Regions from separate parts of the Bacillus sp. ISL-39 genome, predicted to be linked through region 1. Evidence: riboswitches for the same ligand, from Rfam matches in the RefSeq annotation. Region 1 holds a riboswitch; each other region holds the start of a gene.
What was found. Region 1 has a riboswitch for S-adenosylmethionine ahead of J7E37_RS19490 (methionine ABC transporter ATP-binding protein). Riboswitches for the same ligand answer to the same signal wherever they lie in the genome.
Positions count from the first base shown of each region.

Region 2: another riboswitch for S-adenosylmethionine. It lies ahead of J7E37_RS08055 (methionine biosynthesis PLP-dependent protein); the one in region 1 lies ahead of J7E37_RS19490 (methionine ABC transporter ATP-binding protein).
Region 3: another riboswitch for S-adenosylmethionine. It lies ahead of mtnW (2,3-diketo-5-methylthiopentyl-1-phosphate enolase); the one in region 1 lies ahead of J7E37_RS19490 (methionine ABC transporter ATP-binding protein).

Region 1 is NZ_JAGGQM010000028.1:103,716-113,910, reverse strand. It holds gene sufU (Fe-S cluster assembly sulfur transfer protein SufU) at 1-322, opposite strand, end outside; gene J7E37_RS19520 (cysteine desulfurase) at 312-1,541, opposite strand; gene sufD (Fe-S cluster assembly protein SufD) at 1,541-2,848, opposite strand; gene sufC (Fe-S cluster assembly ATPase SufC) at 2,867-3,652, opposite strand; gene J7E37_RS22665 (YuzK family famiily protein) at 4,926-5,066, opposite strand; gene J7E37_RS19505 (carboxymuconolactone decarboxylase family protein) at 5,343-5,714, opposite strand; gene J7E37_RS19500 (MetQ/NlpA family ABC transporter substrate-binding protein) at 5,819-6,658, opposite strand; gene J7E37_RS19495 (methionine ABC transporter permease) at 6,673-7,341, opposite strand; gene J7E37_RS19490 (methionine ABC transporter ATP-binding protein) at 7,334-8,359, opposite strand; SAM riboswitch class I at 8,646-8,759, opposite strand; gene J7E37_RS19485 (O-acetylhomoserine aminocarboxypropyltransferase/cysteine synthase family protein) at 8,871-10,187, opposite strand.
Region 2 is NZ_JAGGQM010000007.1:30,748-40,942, reverse strand. It holds gene J7E37_RS08085 (thermonuclease family protein) at 1-979, opposite strand, end outside; gene J7E37_RS08080 (hypothetical protein) at 1,051-1,728, opposite strand; gene J7E37_RS08075 (ArsA family ATPase) at 1,842-2,807, opposite strand; gene J7E37_RS08070 (cory-CC-star protein) at 2,819-3,082, opposite strand; gene J7E37_RS08065 (carbon starvation CstA family protein) at 3,142-4,884, opposite strand; gene J7E37_RS08060 (M4 family metallopeptidase) at 5,181-6,767, shown strand; SAM riboswitch class I at 7,194-7,306, shown strand; gene J7E37_RS08055 (methionine biosynthesis PLP-dependent protein) at 7,482-8,597, shown strand; gene metC (cystathionine beta-lyase) at 8,594-9,772, shown strand; gene J7E37_RS08045 (bifunctional homocysteine S-methyltransferase/methylenetetrahydrofolate reductase) at 9,772-10,195, shown strand, end outside.
Region 3 is NZ_JAGGQM010000002.1:716,633-726,827, reverse strand. It holds gene J7E37_RS05425 (DUF2087 domain-containing protein) at 1-195, shown strand, start outside; gene J7E37_RS05420 (carbon-nitrogen family hydrolase) at 456-1,238, opposite strand; gene J7E37_RS05415 (pyridoxal phosphate-dependent aminotransferase) at 1,365-2,546, shown strand; SAM riboswitch class I at 2,622-2,729, shown strand; gene mtnW (2,3-diketo-5-methylthiopentyl-1-phosphate enolase) at 2,824-4,047, shown strand; gene J7E37_RS05405 (2-hydroxy-3-keto-5-methylthiopentenyl-1-phosphate phosphatase) at 4,044-4,706, shown strand; gene J7E37_RS05400 (methylthioribulose 1-phosphate dehydratase) at 4,703-5,338, shown strand; gene J7E37_RS05395 (1,2-dihydroxy-3-keto-5-methylthiopentene dioxygenase) at 5,402-5,935, shown strand; gene J7E37_RS05390 (aspartyl-phosphate phosphatase Spo0E family protein) at 6,093-6,338, shown strand; gene J7E37_RS05385 (electron transfer flavoprotein subunit beta/FixA family protein) at 7,033-7,860, shown strand; gene J7E37_RS05380 (electron transfer flavoprotein subunit alpha/FixB family protein) at 7,887-8,912, shown strand; gene J7E37_RS05375 (FAD-dependent oxidoreductase) at 8,905-10,195, shown strand, end outside.

The DNA.
Region 1 (10,195 bases):
CATCCTCTTCATAATCTTTTCCCTGCATGATGTCAGAAAAAACCGTTGAAAGCTTTAAAGCTTCCTCGATGGGTCTTCCTTTGACCGCCTGCGTCATCATTGAAGCAGAGGACATGGAAATCGAGCAGCCTTCCCCTTCGAATTTTGCGTCCGCTACCTTGCCGTCTTCGACTTTCATCGTCAGCTGGATGCGGTCGCCGCATGTCGGGTTGTTCATATTGACTGTCAGGCTGCCTTCTTCCAAAACACCTTTATTGCGAGGGTTCTTATAGTGATCCATAATAACTTGACGATAAAGGTTATCTAAATTATTAAAAGACATCGCTGAAATACTCCTTTGTTTTGACAAGTCCGGCTACGAGCTTGTCAATATCTTCTTCTGTGTTGTACAGGTAGAAGCTTGCACGTGCTGTCGCGGATGCCTTCAGCCACTTCATCAAAGGCTGAGCACAATGGTGTCCCGCGCGGACGGCGATTCCTTCAGCATCTAATACAGTTGCCACATCATGTGGATGCACATCATCAATATTGAAAGTTACGAGTCCAGCACGCTTGCCGGCTTCCTTCGGTCCATAGATCGTCATGCCTTCGATTTCAGACATTTTATCCATGGCATAGGCCGCAAGTGCGTGTTCATGCTTTTCGATATTGTCGAGTCCGATCTCATTCAGGAAGTCGATTGCGGCACCAAGACCAATCGCACCAGCAATGATCGGTGTTCCGGCTTCAAATTTCCACGGCAGCTCTTTCCATGTTGATTCGTAAAGACCTACGAAATCAATCATTTCGCCGCCAAATTCAACCGGCTCCATTTTTTCAAGAAGTGCCTTTTTGCCATATAATACGCCGATACCGGTCGGCCCGCACATCTTATGTCCGGAAAAAGCGAGAAAATCGCAGTTTAGGTCCTGAACATCAATCTTCATATGCGGAGCGCTTTGGGCTCCATCGACGACCATGATTGCACCATTCTGGTGTGCGATCTCGGCAATCTCCTTGATCGGGTTCATGACACCCAGTACATTGGAAACCTGCATGATGGAGACGATTTTCGTATTCTCTGTCACGGTTTCTCTGACAGTATCAAGTGAAATCGTGCCATCCTCCTGCAAGTCGATATATTTCAAAGTTGCGCCCGTTTGTTTTGCCACCTGCTGCCACGGGATGATATTGCTGTGATGTTCCATATAGGAGATGACTATTTCATCGCCCTCTTTTAGATGATCACGGCCATAGCTTGCAGCTATCGTGTTGATTGCAGTTGTGGTACCACGGGTGAAAATGACTTCTTCGATTGATTTTGCGTTAATGAACTTTCGGACTTTTTCCCTTGATCCTTCATACCCATCAGTGGCTCTTGTTCCAAGAGTGTGCACACCGCGATGGACGTTGGAGTTGTATTCGCGATAATATTTGTCCAGCGCTTCGATTACCTGCACCGGCTTTTGTGATGTTGCCGCACTATCAAGGTAGACTAGCGGGCTGCCATTGACTTCCTGATTTAAAATCGGAAATAATTCACGAATTTCGCGGGCGTTCATTATTTAACTTTCCTTTCGATTACCTCAACCAACTGCTTCTTAACTCCCTCAATCGGAAGCTCATTTACAACTGGTGCAAGGAATCCGTGGATGACAAGGCGCTCTGCCTCAGTTTTTGGAATACCGCGGCTCATCAAGTAGTAAAGCTGCAATGGATCGACACGTCCAACAGATGCAGCGTGACCAGCAGTTACATCATCTTCATCGATCAGAAGAATCGGGTTCGCGTCTCCACGTGCTTTTTCGCTAAGCATAAGAACGCGTGATTCCTGTTCTGCATTAGACTTGGAAGCGCCATGCTCGATTTTACCAATTCCGTTAAAAATTGAAGTTGCGCTATCCTTCACAACACCGTGCTTCAGAATATAGCCTTCGGAATTTTTACCGAAATGGATGATGCTAGTTGTGAAATTCTGTGTCTGTTCTCCACGTCCGACAACTACAGTCTTTGTGTCGCCGTAAGAACCGTCACCAACAAGGTTGGTTACATTATCAGAAATTGTGTTTCCATCGTTCATCATGCCAAGAGCCCATTCGATGCGAGCATCTCTTCCTGCGTGGCCGCGGCGGTTCACATAAGTTGTAACGCCTTCAGCCAATGTATCAACCGCACCATACTGGATTTTCGCGTTTTGGCCAGCGATTGCTTCAGTTACGATGTTCACCAATCCGTTCACTTTGCCAGTTGTTGAGATATAGTTCTCGACATATGTCACAGAACTATTATCTTCAGCAACTACAAGCACATGATTGAAAAGGTTCGCTTCAGCATCATCATGCAGGAAGATTGCCTGAATAGGGTTGTTCAGCTGAACGTTTTTAGGAACATAAAGGAATGCTCCGCCGTTCATGAAAGCTGTGTGAAGAGCAGTCAAACGGTGCTCGTCATTTTTAACAGCTGTCATGAAATATTTCTTCAGCAAGTCGCTGTATTCCCGTGCGGCTGTGAAAATATCTGTGAAAATAACGCCCTTCTCCTGCATTTCCTTTGAAAGCTGCAGGTATGCAGGCTTATTGTTACGCTGCACATAAAGGCTATTTTCCTTTGCTTCCTGGTCTACTAGCGCTTTAACATCCTCAGGAAGTTCGTCGATGGATGAAAAGACATCGCTTTTCACAAGCAGTTTTTCAAACTGAGTGAAATTCCACTTGTCAATTTTCGTTTTATCCGGTCTTGGCATGGAAAGATCTTCAGCTTTCGCAAGTGATTGTACACGAAGCTCTGTCAGCCATTCCGGTTCATTCATTTCTTTTGAGAAGGAAGTAATGTACTCCTGGTCAAAAGCCCATTTCGTTTCCGTAGTCATTATAAATCCCCCCAACGCTTAAGCTTCTTGCCCAACTGTTTCGTCTTCGATGCCCAGTTCTTGTTTAATCCAGTCGTATCCTTCTGCTTCTAAGCGCTGTGCAAGTTCTGGTCCACCAGACTTAACAATGCGGCCCTGCATCATAACATGAACATAGTCAGGAGTGATGTAGTCAAGAAGGCGCTGGTAGTGAGTGATAATCAAGCAGCCGAAATCTTCGCCGCGCATTTGGTTGATTCCTTTAGAAACAACCTTCAATGCATCGATATCAAGACCTGAGTCGATTTCGTCAAGGATTGCAATTTTTGGTTCGAGCATCATCAATTGTAGAATCTCGTTACGCTTCTTCTCGCCGCCGGAGAAACCTTCGTTAAGATAACGCTGTGCCATATCCAGATCCATCTCTAGGAATTCCATTTGCTTATCCATCTTGCGGATGAACTTCATAAGTGAAATTTCATTCCCTTCACCAAGACGGCTGTTCAGAGCAGAACGCAAGAAGTCAGCATTCGTTACACCGCTGATTTCGCTTGGATATTGCATCGCAAGGAAAAGACCAGCACGAGCTCTTTCATCAACTTCCATTTCCAGAACATCTTCGCCATCTAAAGTTACGGAACCGTTTGTTACTTCATATTTCGGATGACCCATGATTGCAGAAGATAAAGTGGATTTACCAGTACCGTTTGGTCCCATGATCGCATGGATTTCTCCACCCTTTACTTCGATGTCCACACCTTTTAATATCTGCTTGCCTTCAATCTCAACTTGAAGGTCCTTAATTGATAATACAGATCCTGCCATAATATTACCTCCGTCAATATAGAAAAGATTTTAAGCCGACTATTGCCGTCTTTAGCTCTATTCTCATTTTATTCTCATTACAATCTTATAACAAATGAAAAGTGTTAGCAACACTTTAGAAGTGGAAAGAAATACAACGAACCCCGCAGATTTTTGTCAAACCCCCATTGATTTTTGGCTCATGCCGAGTGGGAAGGAAACGACCGAGCAAATTCATTTGCTCGCAGCGTTTCATTTCCACACGGCAGTTTTCAGCCGTGGATGAAAAGCCAGTGAAGCGTCAGCTTCACGATGTATGTCAAAAATCAGCAGAAACCCTGACATACTTCTTATTCTGCAGATGGACCTCCTAGTCTTCTTTCCACTTCCCCCAACCCGCCATTCAGCTTGCTGAATGGCGACATGCGACACGACGACATAACACGATTTCATTTTAACAGAACAAGCAATTTAAAGTCGGGATATCCGCTCAAAGCTTGTACATCATTTTATTTTTCACCTTCTGTTATAAAAAAATGTACTAGATGGCCTAAGCAATGCAGGATCCTGCTGGATTAATTACGGAGGCTAGGCCCGATACGAAGTTAGACCGACTTCGGACTACTTTTCACTTGGTTCCTCCAAACCTGTCTGAAGTTGCTCCTTTTCAGACAAGTTTTCGTCTTGGACACCAAACCTGTCTGAAGTTACCTCTACTTCGGACAACTTTTCCTCCTTTGGCTCCAAACCTGTCTGAAGTTACCTCTACTTCGGACAACTTTTCCCCCTTTGGCTCCAAACCTGTCTGAAGTTACCTCTACTTCGGACAACTTTTCCCCCTTTGGCAACAAACCTGTCTGAAGTTACCTCTACTTCGGACAACTTTTCCTCCTTTGGCAACAAACCTGTCTGAAGTCACCTCTACTTCGGACAACTTTTCCTCCTTTGACACCAAACCTGTCTGAAGTTACCTCTGCTTCGGACAACTTTTCCTCCTTTGGCACCAAACCTGTCTGAAGTTACCTTTACTTCGGACAACTTTTCCTCCTTTGGCTCCAAACCTGTCTGAAGTTACCTCTACTTCGGACAACTTTTCCTCCTTTGGCAACAAACCTGTCTAAAGTTCCCCTTTCTTCGGACAGCTTCTCCCCTTTTGGCACCAAACCTGTCACAATAACGGCTTGAGTAGGAAACTGATCTCCCCGAGGTAATTTCAGTACAACATAATAAAGAAACCAGTGCATCATTCACACTGGTTCCCAAAGAGTTTCTTCTATATAATATATTCTCTCGCTTACGAGTGGACTTTTCTGTCCAGGTCTGCGACCATCCGTTGGCTTTTGATATAATCTCTTTCGCGTTTTCTTTCGACTTCCATTCTTGCGTCATGGTTCATGCTGTATACCTCGTAACTAATTCCATGAGCTCCATGCATTGCTTTTTCCATTTCACTTGTGTAGTTCAGTTTGAGCTGACTAATAGTGAATCATCCCTTCGGTTTTTCGCTTTAATAAGCGTTTTTTTGATAATGCAATCTTAACACCTTTTATTTACCACTATCAAAGCGGTTAAAACCGTTAATTTTTGGATGTGATGGAATATGGCGGCCTAACGCGACTTCACCTCTGTCATTCTTAGAATACTGGCAATATCCTCCCAATTGAAGCCTTTCCTGTTATTTAACAGCCATTTGAACTGAATTTAACAGTTTTTACTGCTTCAAAGTATTCAGTTCGGACATTGCTTCCTGGACGAGTGTCACGGCCTGGCTCATTGCTGCGCCGCCGCCAAATGCAGCTGTAACTCCAACCGCCTCCAGAATTTGCTCCTCGGACGCCCCCTGATCAAGGCATCCTTTCAAATGGTAGATAATGCAATATTCATCCTGGGAATACAAAGAAATCCCAAGTGCAATCAATTGTTTTTCTTTTTGCGTCAAGGTTCCTTCCTGAAAACATACTTCCGTGAATGCATTATAGTGGCTTGCAAGCTCCGGCATTTTTTGCGTGAAAATGCCCAATCCTTGCTTATATTCATGAAGAGCTGCTTCTGTTGAATTCCGGGGTTCATAATGATGCTCCATTGTTTCCACTCCAATCTGCTTTTTTCTCGGTTAGTATGTTAATTTTCCTGGCCCGTTATGCGGCAAAAAGAAAAAGCAGGCTGCCCGCCTGCTTTTGTTAGGAGTTATTCTTTTACTGGTACGACTGCACCTTCATATTTTTCAAGGATGAAGTCCTGGATTTCTTTTGAATGAAGCACTTCAACCAGCGCCTTGATTGCTGGCTTGTCAGCATCTCCTTCACGTACAGCAATTACGTTCACATAAGGAGAATCGCTCTCCTCGATTGCGATAGAATCCTTTAGAGGGTTCAAACCAGCGTCAATTGCATAGTTGGAGTTGATCAATACTGCGTCGCCTTCACCATTGTTGAAGATCTGCGGAAGCATTGCTGCTTCATACTCTGTATCAAACTTTAGTTCTTTAGGATTTTCTGCAATATCATCAATTGTAGCTGTTACTTTTTCTACGCCTTCTTCAAGGGTGATCAATCCCTCTTTTTCAAGCATTGTCAAAATACGGCCATGGTCTGCTACTGAGCTGCTCATAATGATGTGCGCACCCTTTGGCAGATCATCCAGTGTAGTATGTTCCTGGGAATATATACCGATAGGCTCGATGTGGATGCCGCCAGCATTTTCAAACTTATAGCCATGTTCAGCCATTTGTGACTCAAGGTAAGGGATATGCTGGAAGTAGTTAGCATCCAGCTCGCCTGAATCAAGGGCCTGGTTTGGCACAACATAGTCATTGAATGTCTTGATTTCCATCTCGTAACCTTTTTCTTCAAGTAATGCTTTTGCTTCTTCCAGAATTTCTGCGTGAGGTACGTTTGAAGCACCTACGACGATTTTTTTGCTTTCTTCCTTGCCGCCTTCTCCTCCAGTGTTTTCCTCAGAAGTTCCACAAGCTGCAAGTCCCGCTGTTAAAATTAGTGCTAACAGTGCTAATAACCATTTTTTCATTTCAATTCTCTCCTTTATCTCTTATCTAATTTTCTAGTGAAGAAATCCCCTGCAAACTGGATTATAAACACAATTATCAAAATAATGATGGTGGCCATCAAGGTGACATCATTCCGGCTTCTCTGGAAACCTTCAAGGTATGCCAGGTTCCCAAGTCCGCCTGCGCCGATGACTCCGGCCATCGCAGTGTAACTGACCAGCGCGATTGCCGTCACTGTAATACCGGAAACCAATGCTGGCATCGATTCCGGCAGCAGCACCTTCCAGATGATCGTTGTCGTCTTGGCCCCCATAGACTTTGCTGCTTCAATGACCCCTTTATCAATCTCACGCAAGCCAATTTCAACCATCCTTGCGTAAAATGGAGCCGATCCAATGATCAGTGCAGGCAATGCAGCGTTTTCCCCGATCATCGAGCCCACGATGACCTTTGTAAAAGGAATCAATAGGACGATTAAAATAATGAACGGGATCGATCTGAAAATATTAACAATTGCGCTCAATACTAAATTGACCGGTTTGTTTTCCCAAATATTGCCCTTAGATGTCAAAAACAGCAGCAGTCCCAGGATTGCTCCAAGGATGAAAGTAGCCACAACGGAAATGGCACTCATGTATAGTGTCTCAACTGTCGCTTCCCACATTCTGTCCCAGTTGACATTCGGAAACAATGTCTCAGCCATTCGAAATCACCTCCACGCCGACTTCATGCTGGCCGATATACTCTATTGCCCGGGCTACTTCGCCCTCTTCACCATCAAGATGGATGAACAAGGTTCCATATGAACCATTTTGTGTCTGCGAAATTTTACCCTGGACAATATTGACCGTTATTGAAAACTTACGGATCAAGTTGGTGATCAGCGGCTGTTCGGTCCCTTCACCTACGAATGTCAGCTGGATAACACGACCATGTGGATATCGCTCAAGTAAGTGGTCAACTGTTTCCTTTGTTTCCTCCGGTTCTGTCACCTGCTGGACGAATCTTTTCGTGATTGGCTGCTGTGGATTCTTGAATACTTCCAAAACAGGTCCTGTTTCAACAACCTTTCCGCCTTCCATTACGGCGACACGGTGACAGATTTTCCTGATAACGTGCATTTCATGAGTGATCAGGACGATCGTAAGACCGAGCCTTTTATTAATATCAACAAGGAGATCAAGAATCTGGTCAGTCGTCTGCGGATCAAGTGCTGACGTTGCTTCATCCCCAAGCAGTACCTTAGGATTATTGGCAAGCGCCCTGGCGATTCCGACCCTTTGCTTCTGACCGCCGCTCAACTGGGAAGGATAGGCATCTCCCCGGCCCTCGAGACCTACAAGTGTGATTAACTCTTTTACCCGTTTCTCTCTCTCAGCACTTGGAACTCCTGCAATTTCAAGCGGGAACGCGATATTCTCTGCCACTGTTCTTGACCAGAGCAGGTTGAAATGCTGGAAAATCATGCTGATTTCCTGGCGGGCCTTGCGCAGTTCTGCTCCCTTAATCCTGGAAACTTCCTTTCCGGCTACAACTACAGAACCTGATGTCGGGATCTCCAGCCCATTCAGCATTCGAATCAAAGTACTTTTACCGGCACCACTGTAGCCGATGACTCCGTAGATTTCTCCTTCCTTGACTTCAAGGTTGACATCATCGACTGCCTTAACCTCTCCCTTGTTGGAAGGATAAATCTTTCTGGCATTTTTTATTGTAATCAATTGACTCCCCCTCTTTGCAACCGAGTATTCCACACTTATTAAAACCGTTAAATTTCCCTAAAAATAAGAAGGTTATCAATCTAGTTTCCCATTCCCTAACCGAAAAAATTCAAACTCAGTAAAATCGGGCAATAGGCTCTTATCCTTAACGGGAAAATTGTGCTCTTGTGATAAAATCTTTTCGGACATGCTTTTTGGCTATAACTTTTTAGCATTTATTCGAAAAGAACAAAATAAAAGCCTTCCTGCAAGTGAGCAGAAAGGCATAGTAATAGTGGATTCCTTTCTCTCATCTGTCAAAGCGATCGCTTTGCGTGAATTGGCACCATTTCAGCAAGCAATGCTTACTGACGGTTGCCGGGCTTCATAGGGCACTTCCCTCCACCTCTCTTGATAAGAGCACGCTATTAAATTATCTAATCGGTTTTAAGTTACGAGTGTGATTGTAGCACGGAGTAAAAAAGTGTGTCAATAAAATTATTTTCAAATATTTTCTGGAAGGTTATGGATTTCAAATTTTAGCCGGGACTCCAGGTACTCCGGTCGCTTTTTCGATCGCCTGCTCCAGGTCTTCAATGATGTCCTCAACGTTTTCAATCCCCACTGACAGGCGGATTAAATCTTCAGGAACCCCAGCTGCTTTAAGGCCTTCTGAGTCCAGCTGCTGATGGGTTGTGCTTGCAGGATGGATAATCAGGCTTTTTGCGTCGCCGACGTTCGCGACATGGGACCATAATTCTAATGAGTTGATCAGCTTTGCTCCGGCTTCCCTGCCGCCTTCAATTCCAAAAATGACTACTGCCCCGGCTCCCTTTGGAAGATAACGATCTGCCAATTCTTTGTCAGGATGTGACTCGTGACCTGGATAGCTGACCCATGTAACAGCAGGATGGGACTCAAGGTAACCTACGATTTTACGGGTATTGGCGATATGCTCCTTCATGCGGACATGCAAAGTTTCTATGCCAAGATTGAATTGGAACGCACTCAGCGGACTGAGTGCCGGTCCAAGGTCACGCAAAAGCTGTACTCTTGCCTTTACGATATAGGCGGCAGCACCGATTGCTTCACTGTAGACAATGTTATGGTAGCTGTTGTCCGGCTCATTGAAGCCTGGGAATTTAGGAGACTTCCAATCAAAGTTTCCGCCATCCACAATAATCCCGCCCATGACTGTCCCATTTCCTAATAGCCACTTGGTTGCCGAGTGGACGACGATATCTGCGCCATGTTCAATTGGCCGGCATAGATATGGTGTTGCAAATGTGTTATCGATGATCAGCGGAACACCTGCTTCGTGAGCAACTTCGGCCACAGCTTCAATATCCAGAACCCTGAGACTTGGATTGCCGATTGTTTCTGCATAGACTGCTTTTGTTTTTGGAGTGATCGCCTTTCGGAAATTTTCAGGATCAACAGAATCAACTAAGTGAACTTTTATTCCATACTTTGGAAGGGTGACAGCAAATAGATTGTATGTGCCCCCATATAGATTAGCGGCAGCGACAATCTCATCACCCGCATGCGCAATGTTCAGGATGGCCATCGTGATGGCAGACATCCCGCTTGATAAAGCGAGCGCACCTACACCGCCTTCAAGCAAAGCCACTTTTTCTTCCAGGGCAGTAACAGTCGGATTATGTATCCTTGAATAAATATAACCCGGTTCTTTAAGTGCAAATAAATCTGCTGCATGTTCTGTGTTTTCGAATTGGAATGCATTGCTCGAATAAATTGGTACTGCCCTTGCTCCGGTCACCGGGTCTGGTGACTGGCCGCCATGTACCCCCAGCGTTTCTATCCTGTAAGTCTTTTGCTCATTAGTCATCTCCATCT
Region 2 (10,195 bases), on a different contig from region 1:
AGCTGTAGTCAAATTCTTCGTCAGCAGTGTCAGCCTGATCGGATTCTTGTTTTGATTCACGCTGTTGGTCTGTTACTTTGGTATCTTCTTTCCTGTCTTCAGGCTGACTATCTTGTTGATTTTCTTCACTGTCATTTTTAGGTTGCTGCTCTTGGCTGGTATGATCATCTTGGTTTTTTGGTTGCTCTTGTGATTGTTCATTTCCCTCTTCTGGACCATCTGTAGCTGCATATATGCCTTTTCCACTATCTTTTGCATAATCCATCGCAGACCAGATTCGATTTTCATACTTATAACTGCCATAATCGTAAAAGTCTTCGACCAGTCCTGCCTTCGTGATTTCCTCCTGATGCAGCTTGTCTCCTGCCCAAACCCATGCTAGAAGTCGATCATATTTATCGAAAAGGCTCCCGCCATCCGTCTCAAGTTTAATTTTTCCCTGCTTTAAAAAGGAACATGTATACTGTGCCGCTTCAGGTCCGAATGGTTCCTTCGTCCTTGTACTTTCAGGAGTGTCAATATAGAGAAAACGTGTTTTATAGTCTTTGCCGTTGATCGTAAACACAGCCGTATCGCCGTCTATGCAATCAGACAATTCTGCTTCATACATTTTTCCAAGCTGCAATTTGCCGGTAGAAACTTCAGCTTTAGGCATTTCGCCTGCAGCCTGATTGGATTCAGAAGCATCATTCCCTGCCCCTGAGAAAGTATTCCCCTCCAAATCTACTTTTTCCCCATTGAGTCCGGCTGCACAATCAGAATTACTGTTATACTGATGAATCAATCGGATAAGCTCGCCGATATTGTCTGCGCTTTTCGCAATCGACGTTGGCTCATGAAGGATATATACGCAATCTGCATTGCGGAAATGGCCGCCAAGTTCATCCCATGAGCCATTATGCGCCGAGGCAAGGATTGGTAAAATAAAAAATGCCATCAGGATGGCAAGTATCACACTAAAGTTTTTTATGTAATTCACAGCTGCTCCCCCTTTTACCCCTCCTACTATACCAAAAAAACAGCCTCCCGTGGAAGCTGCTTGAAGTCAATTCAATTTAACTTTTTTTCAATTTGTTCCCGGGTCATTTCAATTTTTCCGGGCAATACGAACAGATATTGGATCAAATCCTCCAGTAAATCCATTATTAGTTCTGTCATTTCATCATCCATGTCCGTTTCCAACTCAAGCATCCTATGGAGTCCCCCTTCAGGTTTCATCAAGGGGCTTAATGAGGTAACTGGATTTACTAAATTAATATGGTCTGGTAATATCTCGAATTGCTGATCAAGTGTCATGCCCTTTGCCTTGTCACCTAAAAAGTTTTTTAGAACATTCTCAATGACACGCTTGGCCAGTACCGCAGTGGCTGTATTCTCTTTTGAAAGATAGACGCTGACTGCCGATTTATAAGCCCTTATCAATTCTTCGGGTATTTTGGGAATATGCTGTATCTGGCTTGTCGGATCTGTGGAGCTCTGTGGATCATATATGTACACATCGGGCTGGGTCTCGTGATCCCTTGTAATGATAACAAAGGGAACACTATGTTTGCATGAGGGACAAGCACTTTCAGTCATCAGCCCATGTTTGCTGCTCTGATATGTCGACTTAAGAACAAATTCAACTTTTTCCTTGCATACTGGACAGATATTTCTAATGCCCTTTGGGACCTTCAAATGTCCGAACTGACTATAAGATGTAATCGAACCGGCATAGATCCGCCTCATTTTCGTGCCCCTTTCTGTAAAACAAATTCTCCGCCAATCATTAGCTTTAGTTTCCATGCTACTCAAAAAATTATCCATGTTTTTATATAACCCTAATAAATAAAATGAAAACTCTACTTTTGAATATGGTTTAAGACTGAATCGATTTGTTTTCCCAAAAGACCTGAAATGTATTCCAATGTGCTAAGCGAGGAAATATCCTGCTCCAGGAGCGGCAAGAAAACCTGTCTCTGATTTTTGAATTTCTCTTTGATTTCATCAAGATACAAACGCTCATTCGTTCTCCTTTGCGCCATGAACCTTCCGTCTGCCTCCTTGGGGATGACCTTGTTGACAACGATCGAGTTAACATGTATACCGTGCTGGTGCAATGTTTCGATTGCCTTGTTCGTTTCAAGGATTGGAAGGCGCTCGGCGTTTAGTACAAACACATACTCGGTTTGTATGCCATCAAGCAAGATTTCTCTTACACGCTTAAAACGGTTTTTTCGTTCATTAAGCTTATCATATAAAGGGTCTTCAACCACTTCACCATCATTCATCCACTGTGCATAATTTTCATTCACTTTTTTGCGCCGTTCCAACAGCCCGTCCATCCAAACGCCCATTAATTCCGGAAGTGTCAGCAGCCTGATTGTATGTCCTGTCGGTGCTGTATCAAAAACAATGGCATCATAATTTGTTATTTCCTCCAGGACCAATGAGGTGATCTTGTCAAACAGCGCTGCCTCTTCTGCACCAGGCGAGGATGCTGCCATGTCAATCTGCCTGTTAACCTCCTCCAGCATCGTCGCTTTCACCAGGCCTTTCAAGTTGCCTTTTACACTATTGATATAGTTCCTGGACTCCTGCTCCGAGTCAATCTCCAGTACATCAAGATTCCGGGTTGCATTTTCAATTTTACCGCCAGTAAAGTTCCGGTGGAATAGATCCCCTGTATTATGGGCGGGATCGGTTGAAACCAGCAGAATCCTTTTCCCTTTTTGCGCAAGTAAGAGCGCCATGGCTGCAGATGTAGTACTTTTGCCAACGCCGCCTTTTCCGCCGATAAAATAGATCTTCTTTTCCACCATATCCATTACACTTCCTCCTAACAGCAGCGTATTCCTTCAAGCGGGGATTTTTCCATTCCGGCCCTCAGATGCCAATCATGAAAACGCTCGATGATGACAGGGTAGAGTTCAAGCGTATAGTAAAATGCCGGGTTGGGCAGGCCGAGCATTTCTGAAAAACAAAGCAGCATAAACAGGTCTTCTTCATCTCTCAATTCACGGGCTATTTCGGTCCTGTGCGGCTGCCTGAGAATCTCATCATACACAGCTATGGCACGCTTAAATTGTTCATAAAAACCCATCTTGATTACCTCTCTTTCTAAAAATGACAATAGAGACCGGTCGCCCGGCCTCCATTTCATTACATTTCCTTGCTTAATGGCGGTGGATTATTCCTGCTGAAGGCTGCGACTGCCTCGATAATAATCCAGAAGACAAATATCAGAATCAGTCCGCCGATACCAAAGAGCAGCATATTCAGCTCGCCGCCCCCATATCCAGACCACTGGAAAACGACTTGCTGAATCATAGCCCAGAGTGTCATGAAGAAAACGAAAACCATTGGAATGAAGGTAACGAAGTAATTCCTTCCCTGACGTTTCAGCCAGATGGAAACGAGCAGAAGGCTTACACCTGCCAATAGCTGGTTGCTTGTTCCGAACAGCGGCCACAACAGGTATCCACCAGAACCGAATCCGTTAGGGCCTTTCGGCAATAGTACAAGCGCTGCACTGGAAACAACTGCGACAGTTGTAGCTACATGGGTTTTAGTCAAAGCCTGGACATTGTATTCGCTTCCGATTTCGGCAATGATATAACGCATCAATCTTACTGAAGTATCCAAAGTTGTAGCGGCAAAGCTGACAACAATGATAGAAACAATTGTCCTAGCGATGTCCGCCGGAATCCAAATGCCAGTCGCAAGCTGGGCAGCACCATTGATGAAGTTGCCAAGACCGCCTGAACTTGCAGCCGCAAAGCTTGAATACGCAGCGGTAAAGTCAGCTTTTGTCGCAAAAACGGTGACAACCGCGATGATGGCGATCAGCGCAAGAACACCTTCCCCAACCGCACCAAGGTATCCAACAAAACGGGCATCCGTTTCTTTTTCCAGCTGCTTGGAGGATGTACCTGAAGAAACCAGTCCATGGAACCCTGAAATCGCACCGCAGGCTATTGTGATGAACAATAGCGGGAACCAGGAAACATCAGTAGCCGCTGCATTCATCGCAGGAGCTGTAACCTCGGGCTGAAGGAAGACTAACCCAGCATATAAAATGAATAAACCAACAACCAACTGGTGTGAATTAATATAATCACGAGGCTGAAGGAGCTTCCAGACCGGCAGTGTTGAAGCAATGTACACATATACCATCAACACGATAATCCAGACTAAGAATGCCATTGATACACCACTCAGCCCGAACATGACGGTGTTATCCGCTCCACCAAAATATTTCACAAGATCAATCTGCAAGGCCGGTACACGGCTGGCCAGGATTGCTGCACCATACATGACAGCAAGTGCGACCAATGAAGGCAGAAGCATCCCTTTTTTCTTTTTATAAACAGCATAGCCAATCCAGATTGCAAGCGGAATTTGCAGGAATACGGACAGGACACTTGCCGGGAAGCTGACAAATAAGTTCGCGATGACCCATGCAAAAACGGCGTTGACCATCAAAACAAGGATTAAAATAATGAATAAGAACATGATTTTCGCACGTTTGCCTATCAGCTTATTTGTGATGGTACCTACTGACTGCCCCTTATTCCTGACTGAAAGGACAAGAGTTCCGAAGTCATGGACACCTGCCGCGAAGACCGTCCCCAAAGTAACCCACAGGAATGCAGGAAGCCATCCCCAATATACAGCGATTGCTGGCCCGACAATCGGTGCAGCTCCGGCTACAGAGGTAAAATGGTGGCCCCATAGAATCATTTTCTTCGTTGGGACAAAATCCACCCCATCCGAATACTGGTGTGCCGGCGTAACGTAGTTAGGATCTAGACGATAAATCTTTTCTGCTACCCACTTGGAATAGAAGCGATAGCCAATCGCAAAGACAATCATCCCAATCACGGCTAACCATAAAGAATTCATTTTTATTAACCTCCTTTTTTATGAGTTGGTATTACAACTTAATAATAAAAATATATTGCTTAATTAGTCAATAAATTCTGACTACTTTTCTTAAAATCCTGTATTCAAGCATTCATCCCTCTATCAAAAATATTTCCCAACCTACAGATTCGACGAGTTTAGACTTAGTTGTTGAAATGTTCAGACTATTAAAGTATAAATATGATAATCTACTAATTCCTATTAGATAGAATTTGATTTTAGGAGGAATTTATTTGAAGAAAGTCGTTTCCCTAAGTTTGACAGCAAGCCTTGCAATCAGCGGATTGGTTGCTGCCACAGGCTTTGCCGCCCCATCAGCAGATTCACCGTCCAACAAGTTTACGAAAAGCCATGGCGTACCTGAATTTGTTGCTGGCAAGCTGACAAATCCATCAGAGAAAGCAGCAAAGGATATTGTCCTTGGGTACCTGAAAGCTTCGAAAGGAAAATACAATCTGGGAACAAATGATAGTTTTGCTGTTAAATCTCAGGAAGCAGACAAGCTTGGCGGAGATATTGTCCGACTGCAGCAGGTCTATAATGGAGTTCCTGTCTGGGGAGCAACACAGGCAGCCAGAGTTGACGAAAACGGTGTTCTTAAGGTTTTTAGCGGAACTGTCAGCAAGGGACTGGGCGACAAGCTTTTAAAAGTCTCCAGCAAAAAATCCCAGAGAGATGCAATTGCCGTGGCTGAAGGTGATTTGGGCTACAAGCCTGAATATGAAGTAACGCCAACGGCTGAATTTGTTGTTTATCCTGGTGAGGATCAAGCAGTGTACGCTTACCATGTCACGTTGAACTTCCTGAGCCCTGAACCAGGCAATTACCAGTACTTTATCAACGCTGTTACAGGTGAAATTATTAATAAATACAACGCCATTGATACTGCTGGAAAAAACAATCCTTCTTTAAACGGAGCAGATACGGTTGGATCAGGTGTCGGAGTGCTGGGTGACACGAAGTCGTTGAACACGCTTCTTTCAAATGGCTCTTATTACTTACAGGACAATACTCGCGGAAATGGTGTGTTCACCTATGATGCCAAGAACCGCCAGAGAACGCCAGGTTCCCTCTGGGTCGATGCGGATAATAACCTGAACGCTGCTTATGACGGAGCCGCAGTAGATGCCCACTACTATGCAGGCCTCACTTATGATTACTATAAAACCACTTTTGGCCGGAATTCATATGACAACAATGGCGCAGCGCTGAATTCCACAGTCCATTACGGCAGAAGCTACAACAATGCATTTTGGAATGGGCAGCAAATGGTATATGGTGATGGAGATGGCGCTACCTTCATCCCGCTTTCCGGTGCTCTTGACGTAGTGGCGCATGAACTGACACATGCTGTGACTGATTTCAGTTCTGACCTGGTTTACCAGTATGAATCAGGTGCATTGAATGAAGCGATTTCCGATATCTTCGGCACACTTGCTGAATTCCATGACAACAATAACCCAGATTTCGAGATTGGCGAAGATATCTACACTCCAAATACGGCTGGTGACGCCCTTCGTTCAATGAGTGACCCTACAAAATATGGTGATCCGGATCACTATTCGAAACGTTATACTGGAACATCCGACAATGGCGGAGTCCATATCAACAGCGGAATCATCAATAAAGCTGCCTACCTTCTGAGCGAAGGCGGTTCACATTATGGAGTATCGGTCCCGGGAGTCGGAACAGATAAAATGGGAGCGATCTTCTACCGTGCAAACACTGTGTATTTCACTTCTTCCACGAATTTCAGCCAGGCACGGGCAGGAACTGTACAAGCAGCAAAAGACCTGTATGGTGTAGCTTCGGCAGAAGTTGAAGCTGTCAACAAAGCATTTGATGCTGTAGGAATATATTAATAACTTTAAATTTAGTAAGACTGGCTCATTTATTCTTGTGAGCCAGTTTTTCAATGCTGATGCTCCCGCGCTTTCTCGTTTGAATGAAAGAATAGAATTATGGTTTTGAGTAAGCTGGATTGAGTCTGCTGAAGCTTGGCAGCTTTGGCTTAGGATCATGAAAAACTGTCACAAAACAAAGGGAATTTTGGCAGCTTTGACCTCGAAACCAGAATAGTTGTCACAAAACCCGCAGAATCTTGACAGCTTTGGCCACACACACTGAAAAGCTGTCAAAACAGAATCACTATGCCATGACGGATACTTTAATTAAACTGACACTATAGGAATCTTCTGCATATATACTTCACTGCTTTAATAAAATGATTGACATCCTGCAATAATGGCTGTAATATTTAGAGAAATTTAATAATTCAATAATATGAAATCTTATCCAGAGAAGCTGAGGGTCTGGCCCTGTGAAGCTTCAGCAACCTTCAACTATTTTTTGTTGAAAAGGTGCTAATTCCAGCAAGTTTTAAAAACTTGGCAGATAAGAAGAATGGCTATCAACTGTAAAAGTCTTCTTCTTAAGAAGGCTTTTTTGTTTTATTAGGGACTTCTCGTAACCGACTTCCTGCAAAATTGTAGATCAAGTCCCTTTTAAGTCGATTATCTCGTCTTTTCATAAAACAAAAATTGCCATCTGACTATCTTTCATTAGGAGTGAATACATTGGCAGAAATCGATACGAAGTTAGCGCAGCTTGGCAACAGAAGTGAATCATCAACAGGTGCGGTCAACCCACCAATCTATTTAACGACGGCATACCGCCACGAAGGGATTGGCCAATCGAGCGGATATGATTATGTCCGCACTGGCAACCCTACTCGTGAAATTCTTGAAAAAGCGATCGCAGACCTTGAGGAAGGTGAACGGGGATTTGCCTGCAGTTCCGGAATGGCAGCAATCTGGACCGTTCTGTCCTTATTTGAACACGGGGATGAATGGATTGTCTCTAAGGATTTATACGGAGGAACTTACCGTCTTCTTGAGCAGGGTTTCAAAAAGTGGGGGTTAAATAGTACATATGCTGACATGGCAGATCTACACGAAATCAAATCCGCAATCAATCATAGGACAAAGGCTCTTTTTGTAGAAACGCCGACAAATCCGCTGATGGAGCAGGCTGATATTGAAGCCATCGCAAATATCGCAAAAGAGAGCGGTATTCTGCTGATTGTGGATAATACCTTCTACACCCCCCTGCTGCAAAAACCATTGGCTTTAGGTGCAGATATCGTGATCCATAGTGCAACTAAATATCTTGGAGGTCACAATGATGTCCTTGCAGGGCTCATCGTTGCCAGGGGACAGCAGATATGTGATTCCCTCTTCCTTCATCATAATGGCGGTGGTGCGGTGTTAAGTCCTTTCGACTCCTGGCTGCTCATTCGCGGGATGAAAACACTGGCATTAAGGATGGAACGCCACGAGCAAAATGCCAGGGAACTGGTAGATTATTTGCAGAATCATCATGCAGTGAAGGATGTCTTGTATCCAGGCAGAGGCGGAATGATTTCTTTCAGAGTACACTCTCCTGCTATGGTCAATCCGTTTCTTAAAAGTCTATCAACCATTACTTTTGCAGAAAGCCTTGGTGGCGTCGAAAGCTTCATTACCTACCCTGCGACTCAGACACATGCTGATATCCCAGCTGAAATTCGTGAAAAAACCGGGGTTTGTGACCGACTGCTTCGATTCTCTGTGGGAATCGAAAATGTTGCCGATCTGATAAATGATTTAGACGACGCATTCCAAAAGGCAAGCCAGGAGGCAGAAGCGATATGAGCAGATATACATTCGAAACCCATCTGCTCCATAACAAGCATAAATTCGACCCTGCAACCGGTGGAGTAAGCGTACCGATCCAGCATGCCTCAACCTTCCACCAGCCGTCGGCAGACAAGTTCGGAAAATATGATTATAGCCGCAGCCTTAATCCAACCAGAGAGGCACTTGAGGAAATAATCGCCGAGCTAGAGGGCGGTGTACGAGGTTTTGCTTTTTCTTCCGGGATGGCTGCCATTTCAACTGCCTTTTTGCTTCTTTCTCAGGGAGATCATGTAGTCATCACCGAGGATGTTTATGGCGGGACATATCGAATGGTTACTAATGTTTTGAACCGTTTTGGAATTGAGCATACTTTTGTGGACATGACAGACCTTGAAGCGGTAGAACAAGCGATTAGGCCAAATACTGCATTATTTTATGCTGAAACTCCCTCTAATCCGCTGTTGAAGGTAACAGATATTCAAGCGATCAGCGAAATAGCGAAGAAACACGGCGCACTTACATTTGTTGATAATACTTTCATGACTCCATACTTGCAGCGTCCGCTTGAACTTGGAGCTGATATTGTCCTTCACAGCGCCACAAAGTTTCTTTCCGGCCACAGTGATACTGTGGCGGGTCTGGCGGTAGTTAAGGATGAACAACTGGCCAATAGGCTTTATTCCCTGCAGAACTCGTTCGGGGCAGTCCTGGGGGTTCAGGATGCGTGGCTTGTCATGAGAGGCATTAAAACCTTGTCAGTCAGAATGAACCAATCTCAGCAAAGCGCAAAGAAAATCGCTGGATTTTTAAAGAAGCAGCCTTTAATCAAGGATGTCTTTTACCCTGGTCTTGCGAATCATCCGCAGTCAGACCTTCAGATCCAGCAGGCATATGGGCCAGGAGCGGTTCTTTCATTTGAACTGGAAGATGCGGAGGTTTTAACTAGATTTATAGAACAAGTGAAACTTCCAGTTTTTGCAGTCAGCCTTGGAGCAGTAGAATCCATCCTCTCCTACCCTGCAAAAATGTCACATGCGGCCATGCCGCAGGACGAACGAGAAAGGCGTGGAATCACTGATGGCCTCCTTCGACTCTCTGTCGGGCTGGAAAACGCCGGCGATTTGATTGCGGACTTTGAGCAAGCTTTTGATTACATAGGAACTTTAGCAGCACAAAAGGAGGAAGTCTAATGAGTTTCCTGAAACGACTGGAAAATGAAATATTAATTGCCGATGGAGCAATTGGCACTCTCCTCCACTCTTATGGAGCCGGTATCTGTTTTGAAGAGTTGAACATTTCCCATCCTGAAGAAGTAATACAGATTCATAAGGCCTATATAAATGCGGGTGCCGACTTAATCCAGACGAACACATACGCAGCCAATTATATAAAACTTGAAAGATATGGGCTCGAGGATCAGGTAAAAGAGATTAATAGTGCGGCGGTAAAGCTCGCCCGACAGGCTGCAGGCACTGATGCGTATGTACTTGGCACGATTGGCGGCAACCGGGGAATCAGGCCTTCCGCCATCCCGATTGAGGAAATTAAAAGAAGCTTCAGGGAGCAGCTATACTGTTTACTCCTTGAGGGCGTAGACGGACTTTTATTAGAGA
Region 3 (10,195 bases), on a different contig from region 1:
ATGGTATTTGAATACATGGTCCGAGGTTTGAAAGCCGGAAAAAAATATCCGGAAAAGGATCTGAACGAATATATCACGAAGTTCCACGAGGATTATGCGACAATCAGAAGAGAGTTCATCATCAATCATTACATGTATCGTGAAAATGGGATTTATGAATTGAACCCTGAAGAAATGTGGGCAAAACCTGAGTGATTTCCCTCTAGAACAGCATTAAAACCGCCCTAGGCATTGTCCCTGGGCGGTTTTTCATAGTGTTTAGAGAATCAAACAAGTGTGAATAACTATTGGGTTTTCCTAATCCAGCTCCAGCGCCTAGCACCTCGAGACGCTTGTCTAGCTGCGGCTCCTAACTCCTCGAGACGTTTCGGTCCTGCCAATGAAGTCAAAGAGCGACTTCACTGTCAGGCCCTCCAACGCTTGTCGGAGTTGGGCAGTCGCCTCCGCTTTTTGTTTTAATATAGTTCTGGCCTGCGATCCGTAAAGATAGGAATCTTGCTCCTTGCTTCCTTAACCTCGTCAAGCTCGATTTCCGCCAGGAGGATTTCCTCGCCTTCTCCACCTTCAGCGATCACTTCACCCCATGGGTTAATGACCAATGAATGGCCGGCGAAAGTATTGTTAGGGTCTGAACCAGCACGGTTGCAGGCTACTACAAAGCATTGGTTCTCGATTGCACGGGCGATGAGCAATGCCCGCCAGTGTTCCAACCTCTGGATTGGCCATTCAGCGACAACAAACATCGCTTCGACATCATGGAGTGCATGGGCACGGACCCATTCCGGGAACCGGATATCATAGCAGATCAGGCCGGCAAATTTGTGGCCATCCAAAGAGAACAACCCCTTTTCCTTCCCGGCAGCCAGATACAAATGCTCATCCATTAGCTTGAACAAGTGAAGCTTGCTGTAGGTTCCCGCATGTACTCCATTTTTATCAAATACAAGCAATGTATTTTCAATGCCTGATTCTGTTTTATTGGCAACAGAACCGCCTATGAAATGGGAGTTGTATTCCAAGGCAGCATCCTTGAAAAACGCTTTGGCTGCTTGTGCATCCTCTTCCGCAGTGTTTTTTAAATTATTCAGGTCATACCCTGTAGTCCAGAGCTCCGGAAGGATTATGATATCAGGTTTTTGAGAGTTTGCCTCTGCAATCAGTTTAGATGCGTTTTTGTAGTTTTGTGCAGGATCCCCAAAGGCAATATCCATTTGCAGGCATGCAATTTTAAATTTCATCCTTCATCACCGCCATACTTTCTGAAAATTATATCTTTACAAGTTACTCTTTACGTTATATCATTTGTGACTAGAATTTCAATTAAAATTTTGAAATAATAACATATTTTCTAAGCAGGTGAGAAGATGGAATTTCCACAATCAGATTTACTGAAAAGCCTGCCCAAGCAATTTTTTGCTTCACTGGTGCAAAAGGTGGGCGCTTATACAGAAAAAGGGGCAGACATAATAAATCTGGGGCAGGGGAACCCTGACCAGCCGACTCCACAGCACATTGTTGAAAGGTTGAAGCAAGCTGCGGATAATCCGGTTAACCATAAGTATTCGCCTTTCAGGGGTTTTCGCTCGTTAAAAGAAGCAGCAGCAGCGTTTTATAAAAGAGAATATGGGGTCGATCTTAATCCGGAAGAGGAAATTGCCATCCTATTCGGGGGTAAAGCCGGTCTCGTAGAAATACCTCAATGCCTGTTGAATCCTGGGGACACAATTCTCGTTCCAGATCCCGGCTATCCTGACTACTGGTCTGGAGTCGAGATTGCCAGGGCAAAGATGGTGACCATGCCACTCCGTGAAGAAAATGACTTTCTGCCTGATTATGATGAGTTAAGCTCAGATCAATTGGATAAAGCAAAGCTGATGTTCCTCAACTACCCAAATAATCCTACAGGTGCAGTGGCTGATAAAGAATTTTTTGATCAGACAATCGAGCTGGCACGAAAAAATGAAATTTGTGTAGTACACGATTTTGCTTATGGAGCGATTGGCTTTGACGGGAACCGCCCGCAAAGCTTTTTACAGTCCGAGGATGCAAGGGAAGTGGGGATCGAGATCTATACATTGTCAAAAACATATAATATGGCTGGATGGCGTGTTGGCTTTGCGGCAGGGAACAAGAGTGTAATAGCCGCAATCAACTTGCTCCAGGACCATATGTATGTCAGCTTGTTTGGTGCTGTGCAGGAAGCTGCAGCAGAAGCTTTGCTGGGATCGCAAGAATGCGTTGCTGAACTGAATGATTTATATGAATCTAGAAGAAACGTACTTATTGACGGTCTTACAAAAATTGGCTGGGAGGTGACTGCTCCAAAAGGCTCATTTTTTGCCTGGCTGAAGGTTCCAGAACCATTCACTTCAGTTGAATTCGCGGATTTCTTGCTGGAAAAAGCACACATAGCAGTTGCGCCAGGTGTAGGGTTTGGTGAGCATGGCGAGGGTTTTGTGAGGGTTGGCTTGCTGACTTCGGAAGAAAGATTGCGTGAAGCAGTTGGCAGGATTGAAAGCTTGGAAATATTCAAAAAAAATAGTTGACATTGATTTACGAACCTGACATAATCCTAATTAACAAATTCACTTTAACCAATTAAATAACTTGATTAAATTATTTTCTTATCAAGAGCAGGCGGAGGGACGAGCCCGATGAAGCCCGGCAACCGATCCAGCATTTAGCTGGGCACGGTGCTAATTCTTGCAGCGAAAGCTGAAAGATGAGAAGAGTTTAGTGTATTTTCTAACCTCTTCTTTGTGAAGAGGTTTTTTTATGCCCAAAATAATAATGGGTCCACAAGTAATGAAAGGATTGATCCTCATGAGTGAAATTACAGCGACATATATAATCCATGATGCTAAACATAACCCGGAGATAAAAGCAGAGGGAATCGCGCTTGGGCTGACGGTAGGGTCCTGGACTGATTTGCCGGAACTGGATCAAAAACAATTGAGAAAACATAAGGGGAGAGTGGTTTCTGTTGAAGGTTCAAGTAAGGACAACAATTCAGAGACAGTGGCAACAATCAAAATCGCTTACCCTGCTCTCAATTTTTCTCCAGACCTGCCAGCCATTCTTACAACAGTTTTTGGAAAACTATCGCTTGATGGCAAGGTAAAACTTATCGATCTGGAATTTGGAGATGAATTAAAGAAAGACTTTCCGGGTCCGCGTTTTGGAATTGAAGGAATCAGGAGCAAGCTTGGTGTTTATGATCGTCCATTGCTAATGAGCATCTTCAAAGGTGTCATCGGACGTGATATGGACTTTCTGCTAAAACAGCTTAAAGAACAAAGCCTTGGTGGTGTTGATCTGATCAAGGACGATGAAATACTGTTTGAAAATGAGCTTACACCTTTTGAAAAAAGGATCGCTCTTGGTAAAGAGGTCCTTGAAGAAGTATATGAATCTACTGGGCACAGAACCTTATATGCTGCCAATCTAACAGGAAGAACCTTACAGTTGAAGGACAAAGCAAGAAAAGCGGCTGAACTTGGAGCCGACGCACTGTTGTTCAATGTGTTTGCCTATGGCCTGGATGTTTTACAGGAACTAAGGGAAGATGATGAAATCGGCATCCCAATCATGGCTCACCCTGCAGTAAGCGGTGCGCTGACATCGGCTGATGAATATGGTTTTTCACATTCTTTGCTTCTGGGAAAATTACTCCGCTATGCCGGGGCTGACTTCTCGCTGTTCCCGTCACCTTATGGAAGTGTGGCACTCGAAAAGCAGCAGGCGTTATCAATAGCCGAGGCACTGACTGCTGAGGATCAATTCACAAGGACATTCCCGGTTCCATCAGCAGGCATTCATCCTGGAATGGTACCGCTGCTTATAAAAGATTTCGGTGTGGATTCAATCATAAATGCTGGTGGAGGCGTCCATGGACATCCTCGTGGAGCACAGGGCGGCGGGAAGGCATTCAGACAGGCAATTGATACCGTACTTCAAGGAAAAACACTTGAAGAAGGCGCACTTGAGCATGATGAGTTGAAAGCTGCTATTGCTCTTTGGGGTTCGTCAGAGGCGGTGGCAAAGTGAGTCAGCCAGTGATTTTTTGTGACTTTGACGGAACAGTAACCGAAAAGGATAATATCATAGCGATCATGAAGGAATTCGCGCCTGATGGCTGGGATGAAATAAAAGAAGCGGTGCTTGACCGCAGTATTTCAATCAGGGAAGGAGTAGGGAAAATGTTTTCCCTCCTTCCGGTCTCCAAGAAGGAAGAAATTATTCAGTTTGCTAAAGAGAAGGCTAGGATCCGTCCGGGTTTTCAGGAGTTTCTTGATTTTGCCCATGAAGAAGGAATTCCTGTTTACATCGTCAGCGGCGGTATTGACTTTTTTCTCGAACCAATCATTGAACCATTCGGACCGATAACAGGCATCTACTGCAACGGTTCAGATTTTTCCGGCGAAACAATAAAAATTGAATGGCCAAACAGCTGCGATGATCAGTGTTCAAATGATTGCGGCTGCTGCAAACCAACAATCATGAGAAGATTAGAACAAAGCGATGCTTATAAAATCGTCATCGGGGATTCCGTAACAGATTTGGAAGCTGCCAAAAAAGCAGATCTTGTACTGGCTAGAGATTACTTGAAGGATAAATGCGAAGAGTGGGAAATCGCATATAGACCATTTGAAACGTTTTATGACTGTATTGAAGCTCTTAAAACTGAGACAGGGGTGAGAGGATGAGCATTTTAGAAGGTAAGTGGGAAGAATTGGCGGATGTAAAGACTGAACTGGCAGAGCGTGACTGGTTTATGGGAACGAGCGGCAACCTGGCGATCAAAGTGAACAACGAGCCGGTACAATTCCTTGTAACGGCAAGCGGGAAAGATAAGAGGAAAAGAACGGACGAGGACTTTTTGCTGGTTGACCAATTTGGCCGGCCGGTTGAGGATACCCATTTAAAGCCATCAGCTGAGACGCTGCTCCATGTTGAGGTATACAAAAGGACAAATGCTGGCTGCAGCCTCCATGTCCATACAATTGACAATAATGTCATCTCCGAGGTCTATGGAGACAGGGGCGAGGTGCAATTCCAGGGGCAGGAATTGATCAAGGCTTTCGATATTTGGGAGGAAGATGCTGTCCTTAAGATTCCGATAATTCCGAATTATGCACATATACCAACCCTGGCTAAAGCATTTTCAGAGCACGTTAAAGGGGATACAGGTGCGGTCTTGATCCGTAACCATGGAATCACTGTGTGGGGAAGGAACGCTTTTGAAGCAAAGAAAATTCTTGAGGCCACTGAATTTTTATTCCGCTACCAGTTAAGGCTGCTCGAACACAAACCATTCCAATTGTTCAAGGTGGTTTAACTCAGGATCATTAAAGCAGATTTCATTAAAAGATAAAAGACATTATAAAAGGGAGAGATTCACATGGCATATATTGTAAAACAAAGTACAAAGGAAAGAATCGTTGATGAGCAGCAGGTAGAAGCATTTCTGAACGCACAGGAAGTTATCTATGAAAAGTGGGATATCAATAAGCTGCCATCAAACCTTCAGGAGAAGTTCCTGTTGACCGCCGAGGAAAAACAGCAAATCCTCGGCGCATTCCAAGCTGAGATTGAAGACATTTCAGAACGCAGAGGCTACAAGGCACAGGATGTCATTTCACTGTCAGACAATACACCGAATCTTGACCAGCTGCTTGCGAATTTTAAGCAGGAACATCATCATACAGATGATGAAGTAAGATTCATCGTAAGCGGTCATGGAGTGTTTGTCATCCAGGGTAATGACGGAGAATTTTTTGAAGTGTTCCTGAATCCTGGAGACTTGATTTCAGTCCCTGAAAATACACGTCATTATTTCACTCTTCAGGATGATCGCCAGGTAGTTGCGGTAAGAATTTTCGTGACAACTGAAGGCTGGGTGCCAATTTACGAAGAGGAAAAAGTCAGCCAGTAATCATAACGAACTGCAAACTTTGTCGAAGTAAATTTTTTTGGCCGTGAATATTGTCTTATTTTGCGAATCTATTTACATTGATCCTAGCATTTGCCATAATTCTTCAAGTAATCTATTTATTTTATTAAGCAATTAAAGTAGTAGAGGAGATATAGAAGTGTATCAATCGCAAAATGCTTTGTTGAAGGAAATTGATCGCGTTAGGGAATTGATGGTGGCTTCTGCACTGGAAACTGGATATACAAGTGCTGAAACAGTACGTCGCAGCCAGGAACTTGACACTCTGATTTACGAATATCAATCATTGTGCAGGGAGACGGAGCTGCAGCGGAAAAAAACAAGAATCCTTTTCAGACAGATGATCCTGCTTACAAAGAAACAATATATTTTATCACATGCATGATAACATTCAGACATATGGGGAAAATTAGCCACTGCCAATAAACCGGCGGTGGCTAAAATATTTTTATAAGAAAATCATGATAAAAATACAGATGATAAATGGATTACTCGAGGACAATTCATCTGGCAATTCTTGTAGGCGTTTGTGAAAAAATTTAACAATTTGCTCAAATTTTCACGATAATATATATTTGTGTGATTTTTATCATATTTTTATAGGCTTATTTTATATATTTTTAACATAGATAGCTTCTTATCATCAATCTGCTAACGCACCTCATCATTAACTTTCATTCATTTTACAGTTGACTCGATTATGTTTTTAATTGTTTTACCTCATTTTTCACCAAAGAATATTACCTATGTTATCTACTTTTTTAATTGTTGGTACTATGCATGTAATACGATTCATATATCGTACTACATAGCATTTTATTTATATAAGGCTGTGTGAAAAGTGACTAACATGTTTCGTCATAAAATAATGCACATAAGCCTTTATTACAGCTGTTTTCATCATACTCGTTTTCTGCAGGGTCTATAGCCAGCTGAACAGGAGGATTTTTCTTGGTATCAAAAATTCCTTCCTTATTAAATTTCCCTCATTTTAAAGAAAACGATTTTAAAACGAAAACAGCTAAAAGTAACCGCTTACAAATTAATAGTTTTACATTTTGAGGAGGGGAATAGAGAGTATGCACATTGTCGTATGTGTCAAGCAAGTGCCCGATACAAAAATCATCAAAATCAATCCTAAGACCAATACTCTGGACAGGCGAAGCGCACCAGCCATTTTGAATCCATATGATGCTCACGCTGTACAGGAAGCAGTCAAAATCAGGAATAAAACGGGAGGAACAATTTCGGTTCTTTCAATGGGACCGCCACAGGCTGTCGCTGTTATTAAAAAAAGTGTTGAAATTGGCGCAGACCGTGGATACCTGATCTCAGACAGAGCATTTGCTGGAGCAGATACCCTTGCTACAAGCTATGCACTCTCTAAAGCGCTTGAAAAAATTTCGAAGGATAATCCGATAGACTTGGTCATCTGTGGAAAGCATGCGATTGATGGTGATACAGGACAAGTAGGACCAGGGATTGCACGCAGGCTTGATATACCGCCAATCACGAATGTTATTGAAGTTTCCGAGGTTAATAAGGAAAAAAAATATGTTCACATCAAGCGTAAGCAAATCGATGGCTACGAGGTACTTGAATCGCAGCTTCCTTGCCTGCTGACTGTTGAAAAAGAGATTAATGACATAGAGTATGCACCGCTGCCAAATATGATCAATGCAGCTCGATATGAACCGGTCATCTGGTCAGTGAATGATCTTGAGGATGTTGACAAGACCCAATTGGGTTTAAAAGGATCTCCAACGATTGTCGGCAAGATGTTCAGTCCGCCAAAACTTGAAGGCGGAAAAAGGATTGAAGGCAATCCTGATTCTCAAGTTGAGCAGCTTATGGGCGTTTTAATGGAAAGAAAAGATTTATTGAAATTAAAAACAGCCAACTCTTGATTCGATTTTAAAGGGGGAATAGCAGGATGGAAGAAAACCAGGGAGTCTGGGTATTCATTGAAGTAAATGATGGGAAAATCGAAGGAGTTTCACTGGAATTGCTGGGTGCGGGAAGGAAGCTTGCAGACAAGCTGGAAGTTCCGCTTGCCGGAGTCATGCTAGGGGAAGGAGTCATGCCTTTAGCAAATGAAGTGATTTATGCTGGTGCAGATCAAGTGTATGTCGTGGACCATCCGGTTCTTAAAGATTATCGGACTGAGTCATATATGAAGGGTGTCTGTATACTGGCTGAAAAATATAAGCCGGAAATCTTCCTATATGGAGCAACACCAAATGGAAAAGACCTGGCGAGTGCAGTTGCAACGGATTTAAGTACCGGTTTGACAGCTGATACAACGATGCTCGATGTCGATGTTGAAAAAAGGCTGCTAGAAGCAAGCCGCCCTGCATTCGGCGGAAATATAATGGCCACGATCCTTTGTAAAAAACACAGGCCGCAAATGGCTACAGTACGCCCTAAGGTGATGAAAGCCCTCGAACTGGATGAAGACAGGAAGGGAGTCATCATCGAAGAAGTGTTAGAACTTCGCGAAGAGGATATGCGCACAAAAGTGCTTAAAATTGTGAAGGATGTAACAAAAAAAGCAAGCCTTGCCGAAGCCCATGTTATCGTGGCTGGCGGAAAAGGTTTAGGCGATATCCAGGGTTTCCAGCTAATTCATGAGTTAGCGGAAGTGATTGGTGCAAGTGTGGGAGGTACAAGAGATGTCGTTGAGGCAGGATGGCTGAAGCATGAGCAGCAAATTGGCCAGACTGGCGAGACCGTGACTCCGAAAATCTATTTTGCAATCGGTATTTCAGGGGCAATCCAGCATGTCGAGGGAATGAAAAACTCTGAGCTGATCATTGCCATCAATAAGGATCCGAACGCTCCTATATTCGATGTGGCCACATATGGCATTGTCGGGGATGCTATGGAAATTGTACCGAAACTGATCAAGCAGTTCAAAGAGCTCAGCAAAGAGAAGGGCGGGGAAATGAGCTATGTCTGAAAAATTTGATGTAATCGTCGTAGGAGCCGGCCCTGCTGGAACGTCATGTGCCTACAACTGTGCCAAAACCGGACTGAAAGTATTGTTGATAGAGCGCGGTGAATACCCAGGATCAAAGAACGTCATGGGCGGTGTTCTCTACCGTAAACAAATGGAGGATATCATTCCGGAGTTCTGGAAAGAAGCTCCTCTCGAAAGGCCGGTTGTTGAGCAGCGATTTTGGATGATGGATAAAGAATCGGTTGTCCAGTTTGGCTACAAAGGTCTCGAATGGGCGGCTGAACCATATAATAACTTTACAGTACTGCGTGCACAGTTTGACCAATGGTTCGCACAGAAAGCTGTCGAACAGGGTGCATTGTTGATTAATGAAACAGTTGTTACTGAATGCATCGTAGAAAATGGCAAGGTTATAGGGGTTCGTACCGATCGCCCTGATGGAGAGGCATTTGCGGATGTTGTCGTGCTTGCAGACGGCGTAAACTCCCTGCTTTCCAAGCAACTTGGCTTCCACAGGGAATTCCGCCCTGATGAAGTTGCCCTGACGGTTATGGAGGTCATCAATCTGCCGAAAGATAAAATCAATGATCGCTTCAATCTTGAAGGAAATCACGGAACTACGATTGAGATTTTCGGTGATTCAACACAAGGCAATCTTGGCACCGCCTTCCTTTATACAAACAAGGAAAGCTTGAACATCGGGGTAGGAACTACACTGTCAAGCATGATCAAAGCCAAATTGAAGCCATATGAGCTGCTTGATTATCTGAAAAAACATCCAATGGTTCGTCCTTATCTAGAGGGAGGGGAGTCAGCAGAGTACCTGGCCCACTTAATCCCTGAAGGAGGATTCAATTCCGTGCCAAGGGTTGCCGGAAACGGTGTGCTTGTAGTCGGGGATGCTGCCCAGCTGGTTAATGCCATTCACCGTGAGGGCTCGAACATGGCGATGGCTTCAGGCCAAATGGCTGCAGAAGCCATCGTTGAAGCCAAAAAAGACGGCGACTTCAGTGAGAGCAGCCTGAATCGCTATAAGGAAGCCTTGTTCGGAAGCTTCATCATTAAAGACCTTGAAAAATATAAGGATGCAGCACATACCTTTGAGACATACCCGCAGTATTTCAAGGAATATCTGCCAATGATGAACAAAGCAATGAGCAAATTCTTCACAGTAGATGGAACACCTAAGAGAGAGAAACAAAAGGAAATCATGCGAAGCGTTACGGCTGAAAAAGGAACCTTTAAGGTCATGCAAGACATCTATCGTGCCTGGAAGGCGGTGA